3 regions of the Streptomyces sp. NPDC127108 genome follow, and region 2 is predicted to be linked to each of the others. Evidence: riboswitches for the same ligand, from Rfam matches in the RefSeq annotation. Region 2 holds a riboswitch; each other region holds the start of a gene.
What was found. A riboswitch is a leader RNA that binds a small molecule or an ion and turns the genes downstream of it on or off. The one in region 2 is predicted to bind cobalamin.
Positions count from the first base shown of each region.

Region 1: linked by a shared signal. The riboswitch ahead of cobN (cobaltochelatase subunit CobN) and the one ahead of ACFVHO_RS29465 (ribonucleoside-diphosphate reductase subunit alpha) in region 2 are both predicted to bind cobalamin.
Region 3: linked by a shared signal. The riboswitch ahead of ACFVHO_RS26425 (prenyltransferase/squalene oxidase repeat-containing protein) and the one ahead of ACFVHO_RS29465 (ribonucleoside-diphosphate reductase subunit alpha) in region 2 are both predicted to bind cobalamin.

Region 1 covers NZ_JBHXTE010000015.1:38,226-41,493, forward strand. The annotation lists gene cobN (cobaltochelatase subunit CobN) at 1-1,538, opposite strand, end outside; cobalamin riboswitch at 1,606-1,747, opposite strand; gene ACFVHO_RS14700 (precorrin-3B synthase) at 1,811-3,121, shown strand; gene ACFVHO_RS14705 (precorrin-8X methylmutase) at 3,185-3,268, shown strand, end outside.
Region 2 covers NZ_JBHXTE010000040.1:21,495-24,762, forward strand. The annotation lists gene ACFVHO_RS29465 (ribonucleoside-diphosphate reductase subunit alpha) at 1-1,955, opposite strand, end outside; cobalamin riboswitch at 2,086-2,245, opposite strand; gene ACFVHO_RS29470 (hypothetical protein) at 2,439-3,089, opposite strand; gene mctP (monocarboxylate uptake permease MctP) at 3,197-3,268, opposite strand, start outside.
Region 3 covers NZ_JBHXTE010000033.1:109,359-112,626, forward strand. The annotation lists gene ACFVHO_RS26425 (prenyltransferase/squalene oxidase repeat-containing protein) at 1-1,745, opposite strand, end outside; cobalamin riboswitch at 1,851-1,999, opposite strand; cobalamin riboswitch at 2,064-2,139, shown strand; gene ACFVHO_RS26430 (hypothetical protein) at 2,275-3,268, shown strand, end outside.

The DNA.
Region 1 (3,268 bases), on a different contig from region 2:
CCGAAGCCGTTGTCGTCGGCGGAGGCGGCGATCCAGCGGTACGCGGCCAAGTAGTGGTGCGAGGGCGGCAGATCGGGGTCGTGGTAGATCGCGATCGGGTTCTCGCCGAAGCCCCGCGGCGGCTGGATGAGGATGAGCAGGTTCCCGCGGCGCAGGGCGGCCAGGACGATGTCGCCCTCCGGGTTGCGGGAGCGATCGACGAACATCTCGCCGGGCGCGGCACCCCAGTGCTCCTCGACGGACGCGCGGAGCTCGGCGGGAAGCGTGGCGTACCAGCGGCGGTAGTCGGCCGCCGGGATCCGGACCGGGTTCCGGGCCAGCTGCTCCTCGGTGAGCCACTCCTGGTCGTGGCCGCCCGCCTCGATCAGGGCGCGGATCAGTTCGTCGCCGTCACCGGACACGAGGCCGGGCACCTCCTCGGTGCCGAAGTCGTAGCCCTCGCCCTGGAGTCGGCGCAGCAGCGCCACGGCGCTGGCGGGGGTGTCGAGGCCGACCGCGTTGCCGATCCGGGAGTGCTTCGTCGGATACGCGGACAGGACCAGCGCGATCCGCTTGTCGGCGGCCGGGATGTGGCGCAGCCGCGCGTGCCGTACGGCGACGCCCGCCACGCGCGCCGCGCGCTCGTCGTCGGCGACGTAGGCGGGAAGTCCGTCCTCGTCGATCTCCTTGAACGAGAACGGCACGGTGATCAGACGGCCGTCGAACTCGGGGACCGCGATCTGGCTGGCGGCGTCCAGCGGGGAGACGCCCTCGTCGTTGCCTTCCCAGTCGGTGCGCGAGCTGGTGAGGCAGAGGGCCTGGAGGATGGGTACGTCGAGGCCGCTGAGGGCTCCGGCGTCCCAGGACTCGTCGTCGCCGCCCGCCGAGGCCTCGGCGGGCCGCGTGCCGCCTGCCGCGAGGACCGTGGTCACGATGGCGTCGGCGGCGCCCAGCGCGTCGACGAGTTCGGGTTCGGGGGTGCGCAGCGAGGCGACGTACAGCGGCAGCGGGCGGGCGCCCGCGTCCTCGATCGCGCGGCACAGGGACTCGATGAACGCGGTGTTGCCGCTCATGTGGTGGGCGCGGTAGTAGAGCACCGCGACGGTCGGTCCCTCGACCTGACGGCCGGTACGCTCCAGCGGTCCCCAGGACGGTGCGGGAGCGGGCGGTTCGAAGCCGTGGCCGGTGAGCAGGACGGTGTCGGAGAGGAACCTGGCCAGTTGCTCCAGGTTGCCGGGGCCGCCGTGCGCCAGATAGGCGTGGGCCTCGGCGGCGATGCCGATGGGGACGGTCGACGCTGCCATCAGCTGGGCGTCGGGGGCCTGTTCGCCGGTGAGGACGACGACGGGGCGCCCGGTCGCGAGGACTTGGTCGAGGCCGTCCTGCCAGGCGCGCACACCGCCGAGGAGACGCACGACGACCAGGTCGGCGCCGTCGAGGAGTTGCGGAAGGTCCTGCAGCGGAAGCCGGGAGGGGTTCGCGTAGCGGTAGGCGACCGGCCCGCTTGCGGCACGGGCGCTGAGCAGGTCGGTGTCGGACGTCGACAGGAGCACGATCATGCGGCGTCGGGCCTTCCTCGGGGTGTCCACGCCCCGGGTGGTGTCGCAGTGGGTCTCCCCTGCTCGAACGAGGCCGAGGGTGCGGGGAAGGGAGTTCCTGACTCGCCCTGCCGGTACGACCGGGCTCACAGTGGCGGGACCGCGCCGGAATCACACCGGGCTTCCTCCCCTTGTCGCCGTCTTTGGCGACCACGGGCCGTACGGCCCGTCGGTAGGCATAGTAAGGGGCACCTGGCTGCCAGGGGCCTACGGACCTGTGGTGACGGGTCGCTATGCTCGCCGCCATGCTCCCATCGGCCATCCCGCCCCCAGTCCCGGGGGACGCGTCTGCCCGGGACCGCGGTGATGCCTGCCCCGGAACGCTGCGGCTGCACCGGGCGGACGACGGGGCACTGGCACGTGTCCGGGTACCCGGCGGTGTGCTCACCGTGGCGCAGGCGGACGCCCTCCAGGAGGCGGCCGGGCGGCTGGGGGACGGTGAGCTGCATCTCACTTCGCGCGGCAACGTCCAGCTCCGCGGCCTTGGTCCGGACTGCGGGGGCGAACTGGCCCGGCTCCTTGGCGATTCCGGGCTGTTGCCCTCGGCACGTCACGAGCGGGCCCGGAACATCGTGGCCTCCCCTCTGTCCGGGCTCGACGGCCGGGGGGAGAGGGACATCCGTGGCTGGCTGCTCGCCCTGGACCGACTGCTGTGCGACAGCGACGCGGCCGCCGGGCTGTCCGGCCGGTTCCTGTTCGCGCTCGACGACGGCCGCGGCGACGTGGACGCGCTCGGCGCCGACGTGACCCTGCTGGCACGCGGCGACGATCACGCGCTCCTGCGGATCGGTGCCGCAAAGGGCGCGGTTCTGATCCCTGGCGCGCAAGCGCCACAAGCCGCCCTGAGCGCCGCCGAGACCTTCCTGGAGGAGGCAGCCGACTCGGGCGCCTGGCGGGTGGCGGACCTGCCCGGCGACGCCGACTCCCTCCTCGGCACGGTCGTCGGACGCCTGCGGCAGGCCGGGCTCGACACCACCGTGACCGCGGGCCCGGCCCGCCCACAGGGCTCGGGCGCTCCCGCCCTCGGCGTGGTGTCCGGCCCGCCGGACGAGGCCGCGCTGTCCGTCGGGCTGCCCTTGGGACGCGTCAGCACGGCACAGTGGCAGACCCTGACGGCCACCGCTCGCCACCAGGGAAGCGGCGAGCTGCGGCTGACCCCGTGGCGCGGGGTCGTCGTCCCCGGAGTCGGGCAACGGCAGGCCGCGGACCTCCTGGACGCGCTGTGCGCCGTCGGCCTGATCGGCGGCCCCTACTCGCCCTGGACCGGCGTGGGAGCCTGTATCGGCCGGCCCGGCTGTGGGCGGTCGCTGGCCGATGTGCGGGCCGAGGCGACGGCCGCGTTGGGTGCCGTGGGGGCGCTGCCCGTGTACTGGTCCGGGTGCGAGCGCCGGTGCGGGCACCCCCGCGGTGAGTGGGTCGACGTGGTCGCCACTCCCGACGGGCACCGGATCTCCCTCACGCGGGACGGGGAACGCCACGGCCCGGTGGACGTCCCGGGTGGCTCCCGCGCACTGGCCGCCGCGGTGGCCACGGCCCGCCGCTGACACCGTATGAACGACATCGCGACACCTGACTGTTCCATGCCCTATCAAGAGAGCGAACGCACCGTGCACGAGTACGAGAAGGACGGACCGGCGATCTACCGCCAGTCCTTCGCCACGATCCGCGCGGAGGCGGACCTGGCGGACCTG
Region 2 (3,268 bases):
TTGAAGAGGTTGGAGACCTGCGGCTCGATGCACTCGTACACGCCCGCGATGGACGCGATGGTGGCGGTCGGCGCGATGGCGAGAAGGAGCGAGTTGCGCATGCCCGTCTCGCCGATACGTTCCCGCAGCGCCGCCCACCGGTCGGGCCAGGTCAGCTCGACGTCGTAGTGGTCGGGGTGCAGGACGCCGCGCGCGGTGCGGGTCTTCTCCCAGGCGGGGAGCGGGCCGTTCCTCTCGGCGAGGTCGGCGGACGCCTCGTACGAAGCGAGCATGATGCGCTCGGCGATCCGGGTGGAGAGGGCGCGCGCCTCGGGCGAGTCGAACGGCAGCTTCAGCTGGAAGAAGACGTCCTGGAGGCCCATCGCGCCCAGGCCCACGGGCCGCCACTTGGCGTTGGAGCGCCCGGCCTGCTCGGTCGGGTAGAAGTTGATGTCCACGACGCGGTCGAGGAAGGTGACGGCCGTGCGCACGGTGGCGTCGAGCCGCTCCCAGTCGATGTCGCCGCTCGCCGTGTCGACGAACGCGCCCAGGTTCACCGAACCCAGGTTGCACACGGCCGTCTCACCGTCGTCCGTGACCTCCAGGATCTCCGTGCAGAGGTTGGAGGAGTGGACGGTGTGGCCCGGCTCGGCGGTCTGGTTGGCGGTGCGGTTGGCGGTGTCCTTGAAGGTCATCCAGCCGTTGCCGGTCTGCGCGAGGGTGCGCATCATGCGGCCGTACAGCTCACGGGCGGGGATGGTCTTCTGCGCGAGACCGGCCGCCTCCGCCTTCTTGTACGCGGCGTCGAACTCCTCGCCCCACAGGTCGACGAGCTCGGGCACGTCGGCGGGGGAGAACAGCGACCACGCCTGGTCGGCGGCCACGCGGCGCATGAACTCGTCGGGGATCCAGTGCGCCAGGTTCAGGTTGTGGGTGCGCCGGGCGTCCTCGCCGGTGTTGTCCCGCAGCTCCAGGAACTCCTCGATGTCGGAGTGCCAGGTCTCCAGGTAGACCGCGGCGGCGCCCTTGCGGCGGCCGCCCTGGTTCACGGCGGCGACGGAGGCGTCGAGCGTCTTCAGGAACGGCACGATGCCGTTGGAGTGCCCGTTGGTGCCGCGGATCAGGGAGCCGCGCGAGCGGATGCGGGAGTACGAGAGCCCGATGCCGCCGGCGTGCTTGGAGAGCCGCGCGACCTGGTGGTAGCGGTCGTAGATGGAGTCCAGCTCGTCGAGCGGCGAGTCGAGGAGGTAGCAGGACGACATCTGCGGGTGCCGGGTGCCGGAGTTGAAGAGCGTCGGCGAGGACGGCAGGTAGTCCAGACGGCTCATCAGGCGGTAGAGCGCGGCGACCTCGTCCAGGGCGCGCTCGGAGGCGTCCTCGGCGAGACCGGCGGCCACGCGCAGCATGAAGTGCTGCGGGGTCTCGACGACCTTGCGGGTGATCGGGTGCCGGAGCAGGTAGCGGCTGTGCAGGGTGCGCAGGCCGAAGTAGCCGAAGCGGCGGTCGGCGCCGTCGGCGAGCGCGGCGTCCACGAGGCCGTCGAGGGCTTCCGCGTGCAGGGTGGTGAACTCGGCGGTGCGGTCCGCGATCAGGCCCTCGCGGTGGCCGACGGCGACGGACTGGGAGAACGACGTGACGCCCTGCGAGGCGGCTTCCTCGCGGATACCGATGGTCAGGAGCCGGGCCGCGAGCTGGGAGTACGCGGGGTCCTCGGAGATGAGCCCGGCGGCCGCCTCGGTCGCCAGCTCCCGCAGCTCCACCTCGTCGGCCTTGGCCGAGCGGCCGCGCAGCGCGGCGGCGGCGACCCGGCCGGGGTCGGCGTCGGGGAGGTCGGCGGTGAGGTCGGTCAGGACGCGCAGCAGGGCGGTCCCCGGTCCGTCGGTGGTCTGCGCGGCCTGCTCGGCCTCGGCCTGCTTGCCGGCCTGCGCCGACTTCTGGGCCTGCGCTGACGCGGGTTCGGCGGGCGCGATGGTCACGTGGTGCTCTCCCTCGCTCGGCTCTGGGCCTTCGAGGGGGCGGGACGGCACGGACGCGCCCGCGCAGGGGCGACTCCGCGTCCACCAACCCATTCCGCGAGGCCCGGACGTCTCTGGCACCGGGACCGGACGGTCCAGGTGCGCTGTCGGCAGGTCGTCGGACTCACCGGCGCATGTTGCGGGCGCGAGCGCACAAATGCGTACCAGTACACCGTTGCGGGACAGTTCCGGACTTGCACCGGATTCCCCTGCGGCGACAGCGAGGACGAGCATACATCTTGTGCTGGCTTTCGGTGCCACCCCTAGATGTTGTGTCGGAGGGTAGCGGCGTTGTCGCGGGACGGGGCGCCCTGAACCTCAACTCGGGGGCGGGGCGTGGCATTCCAAGGGCGCGTCCGGTTGCCGCCCGGGGCCCGCTCGGAGGTGGCCGAGGCCCCGCTCAGAGGCCGCCCAGGCCCCGCTCGGCCGTCACTGCGGCGCCGTTCAGCCGCCCGCGCCCGGCGGGTCCTGGGGTGCGCCGTCGCCGTCGCGTGGGATGTCGCCGCGCTCCACCGGCGCGGCGGGGGAGGTCTTCTTCGGCAGTACGGCGTCCAGCTCGGCCGCGTCCGCGCGATGGGCCTTCTCGGCGGCGGCGCGCAGGGTGTCGCGGTCCACGAGGCCGGGGTCGGCGGAGAGCTGGATGCGCAGGCCGTGCTCGGAGCGGGCGTACTCGTGCCAGGAGCCGGACGCGTCGGTGCTGCCGGACGAGCCGGGGCCCGGCGTGCGGTACCAGCCCTTGCCGTCCTTCTCGCAGCGCTTCGCGGGCGGGTAGAGGCCTCGGCAGGACTTGTCGTCGACGGTGCCCCGCTCCACGCCGACCTTGATCTGTGCGCCCCCCTCCTTCGCCACGTACACCGCCTGGAAGCCGTCGTCCCCGAGGACGCCCACGGACTGCTCCGCCAGTGTGAACCCGTCGGCCTCGGTCACGTACACGTGCGCCGTCCGGGTCTGGGCGGCGCGGGCGCGGTCCTCCAGCTCGGCGCGGGAGGGCGTCGATCCGGCGGCGGAGCCCGGGTGCTCGGAGCCGCAGCCGGTGAGGGCCAGGGGCGCGAGCAGCAGCAGGGCGGCGGGGAGCAGGAGGCGAGGGCGCGGCATGGGCCCATTCTTTCGTACGCCGGTTCGGGGCCGGAGGCGGCACGGCGAAGGCCGCCGCGTCCCGAACGGAACGCGGCGGCCTCCAGGGTGGGCGGGAGCCCGGGACGTCAGTGCCCGGCGCCCACCTTCGGCAGTTCCACCGCCACGCCCTTGTCGCCGGCGTCCGCGGTGTAGTCCTC
Region 3 (3,268 bases), on a different contig from region 2:
GCGTAGGCGCCGTCGATGGTCAGGCCGTAGTCGGCGAAGCCGGTCCCGGAGACGTTCTCGTAGTAGTGGCCCTTCTTCAGCCGGGAGCCCGCCGTGAGGTAGGCGGTGCCCTTCTTCAGGTCGGGGCCCTCACCGGCGCGCCACGGCGGCTTCACCCCGGAGGTCGGCGGCTTCACCGGGTCCGGGTCGGAGGGGTCGGTGGGCGGCTTCGTCGGGTCGACGGGCGGCTTGGTCTGGTCGGGGCGCTTGGTGGTGAGCGCGGCCAGGCTGGTGCGCGCGCCCGCGAACGCGGCGGCCCAGGTCGGGAAGATGGCCGGGTCGGTGGCGCCCTCGTCGGAGCCGAAGCCGCCGGACTTCGTCTGCTGCCGCGACAGCCAGGACACGGCGGCGTCCGCGCGGACCGTGTCGCCGAGGAGCCGCATCGCCTGGGCGGACCTGGCGGTGGCGGTCACGTCTCCGGTGGTCACGCCGGGGTAGGCGGCGACGGCACCGGTGGGGAGCTGGGCGCCGCGCAGGTTCTTGCGGGCCTTCGCCACGGTGTCGGTGTGGCCGCCCGCCTGCTGGAGCGCGATGGTCGCGTAGGGCGTGGTGGCGGGGTCGCTGTAGGAGCAGGTGTCGCCGTCCCGCAGCAGCGTCGGGCTGAAGCCGCCGTCCTTGCACTGGTGGGCGGCGACGCGTGCGACGGCGTCGGCGGGGACCTTCCGGCCCGCGCGGTGCAGCGCGAGCACGGCGAGGGCCTGGGTCTCCACGTCGCCCACACCGGGGAAGTCGCCCTTGGCGACGCAGTCGGCGGTACCGCCCGCGGTGCACACGCTCCTGCCGAGGTCACCGGCCAGGTTGTGGCCGCCGAAGGAGTGCGGGTCGCCCTCGGTGCTCTCGGCGAGCAGCGCCAGCAGGGACGCGCCCATCGGGCTCGGGGCCTTGCCCGTGCCCTGCGGGTAGGCGAACTCCTCGGTGCGCGCGGCGAGGTAGGACTTCATCCGGTCGAGGGTGGTACTGCGGCCCTTGGTGGCCGCGAGGGCGAGGGCGGTGTGCGCCGTCTGGTAGAGGTTGGCGTTCTCGGCACCCTCGTCGCGGACGTGGTCGCCCCCGGTGAGCCGGCCCCTGAGCCAGGCGTCCGCGGCCTTCAGGTCGACCTTGCCTGGCTTGACGTCGGGCGGGTTGTCGCCCGGGTCGGTCTGGCCGCCCGCGCGCACCTGGGCGGGGGTGAACGTGGGGCCGCCGCTGGTGCCGTCGGGGTCGGTGGCGCCGAACACCCAGGCCTCGACGGAGCCGTTTTTCGGATTCTGGCTCATGGCGCCGAGCGGGCTGTACGTCCAGTAGTCCTGGCCGGGCGGGGCGATCCAGTACGACCAGTAGGCGGTGGCGGGCGGGGTGAGCTTGCACTTCTCCTGGCCCGGCGTCGGGTACTGCTTGCCGGAGTTGAACTTCTTGTGCCCGAGGCGGCAGATGAAGGCGGGCCCGTCGTGCTCGGTGCCCTCGGTGCTGAATCCGGCCTCGTGCAGCAGGTCGTAGCCGGTCGTCGGAGTGGCGTCGCAGCCGCGCACCACACCGCCGCCCCAGTCGGCGAAGTCCACCGCGACGACCGCGCCCTTGGTGCGCGTGCAGGAGCTCATCGGATCGGCCGCGGCGGGAGTGGCCGGGCCGAGCAGCAGGACACCGCCGCCCAGCGCTGTCGCGGCCGCGCACAGCAGCGCGAGACCTCTCGTGCGTATGCTCCGGACCCGTCCGGTTCCCTGCCCCACCACTGCCCCCTGGGCGTCTGCCGCGGCGGAGTCCGCGTGGTGGCAGGTCCGGGGCCGGGGCCCGCGTGGAGAAACCGTCCGAACCACGCCGTAGTCCGCGACGGCGTCAATCGCTTGCCCTCAGTCCAGGTAATCCGGCTCGCCCGCCGGGCACTTGAGGCGCTCGGCGAACCTACGGTTGCGGGTCAGCGCCGGACTTCGACCGGCTTCCCCTGATGACTGAGCTTGGAATCGGCCGAATTAGAGCACAGTTGCGAATGTGATGGCAAGGGTGTGCGGGTTCTGTGAGGTTCGAGTACCGTCCTGTGCTGCCGATCGGGGGAATCTGGTGGGAACCCAGAGCTGACGCGCAGCGGTGTGGACCGGCAGGGAGCCGGGCCGAGCCCGAATGCCCGAACGGCCAGCGTCAATGGACGTCGACCCCACGCGCTCGGGCGACGGCCGCGTGTCGTCCGGCTCGGGTCCACGCACAGGGGACCGGCCGCGGGGGACGTGAGGCCGCCGCCCCCTCATCCCGGGAGCCCCCGACATGACCTCGACCCGTGCCGCCCGCCGCACCCTCCTCGCCGTGCCCACCGCCCTCGGCGCGGTGGGCGCCCTCGTCCTGACCGCGCTCCCCGCGGCCGCCACCGCCACGCCCGGCCAGATAGCCACGTCCAAGACGAACGGCGTGAGCTATCTCAGATCCCTGCAGGGCGCCGACGGTTCGTACGCGGGCGCGGGCCTGTCCAACGAGTGGGCGTTCTCGGCCTTCGCCTCGGCGGGCACGGCGGCCGCCGACGTCAGCCCCGGCGGCGACACCTCCAAGAACGCCCGCACCGTGTACCGCGCGCACCTCGCGGCGGCGGGCTGGCCGGGCACCTCGCCGGTCGTCACCGACTACGAACGCGGCATCATCAACGCCTACTCGGCGGGCATCGACCCGGCCCGCGTCTCGGCGAGCCGCAACCTGATCGCGGACACCTACGCGCACTGGCAGAACTCCGCGCCGGGCTACTGGGGTTCGCCGTCCAACTTCAACGGCACGGTCTTCGCGCTGATCTCGCTGGGCGGCGCCAAGACCCAGTCCGGGGCCAAGCGCGTGCCGCAGGCGCTGCTCGACCGGTCCGTCGCCACGGTCCGCGCCAACCAGCACAACGACGGCGGCTGGAACTTCGGCAAGGCCGAGGGCGACCCCGACGCGCTCGCCACGCCCGGCGACATCGACATGACCGGCGCCGCGATGGCCTCCCTGTGCGTGTCCGGGGTGCCCTCGACCGACCCCGCCATCACCAAGGCCAGGGCCTTCCTGAAGTCGAAGCTCATCAACAACTCCGGTGCGTTCGCCGCCATGTTCGGCGCCAACACCGACTCCAACGGCTGGGCCGTGTCGGGCCTGAACGCCTGCGGCATCAACCCGCAGACCGGCGACTTCCTCACGCCCGCGGGCAAGACCCCGGTGGACTTCCTCATCGCCCAGCAGTTCAAGCCGGGCGGCGGCTTCAAGTACCTGCCGACCGACACCACGCCGTCCGCGTACGCCT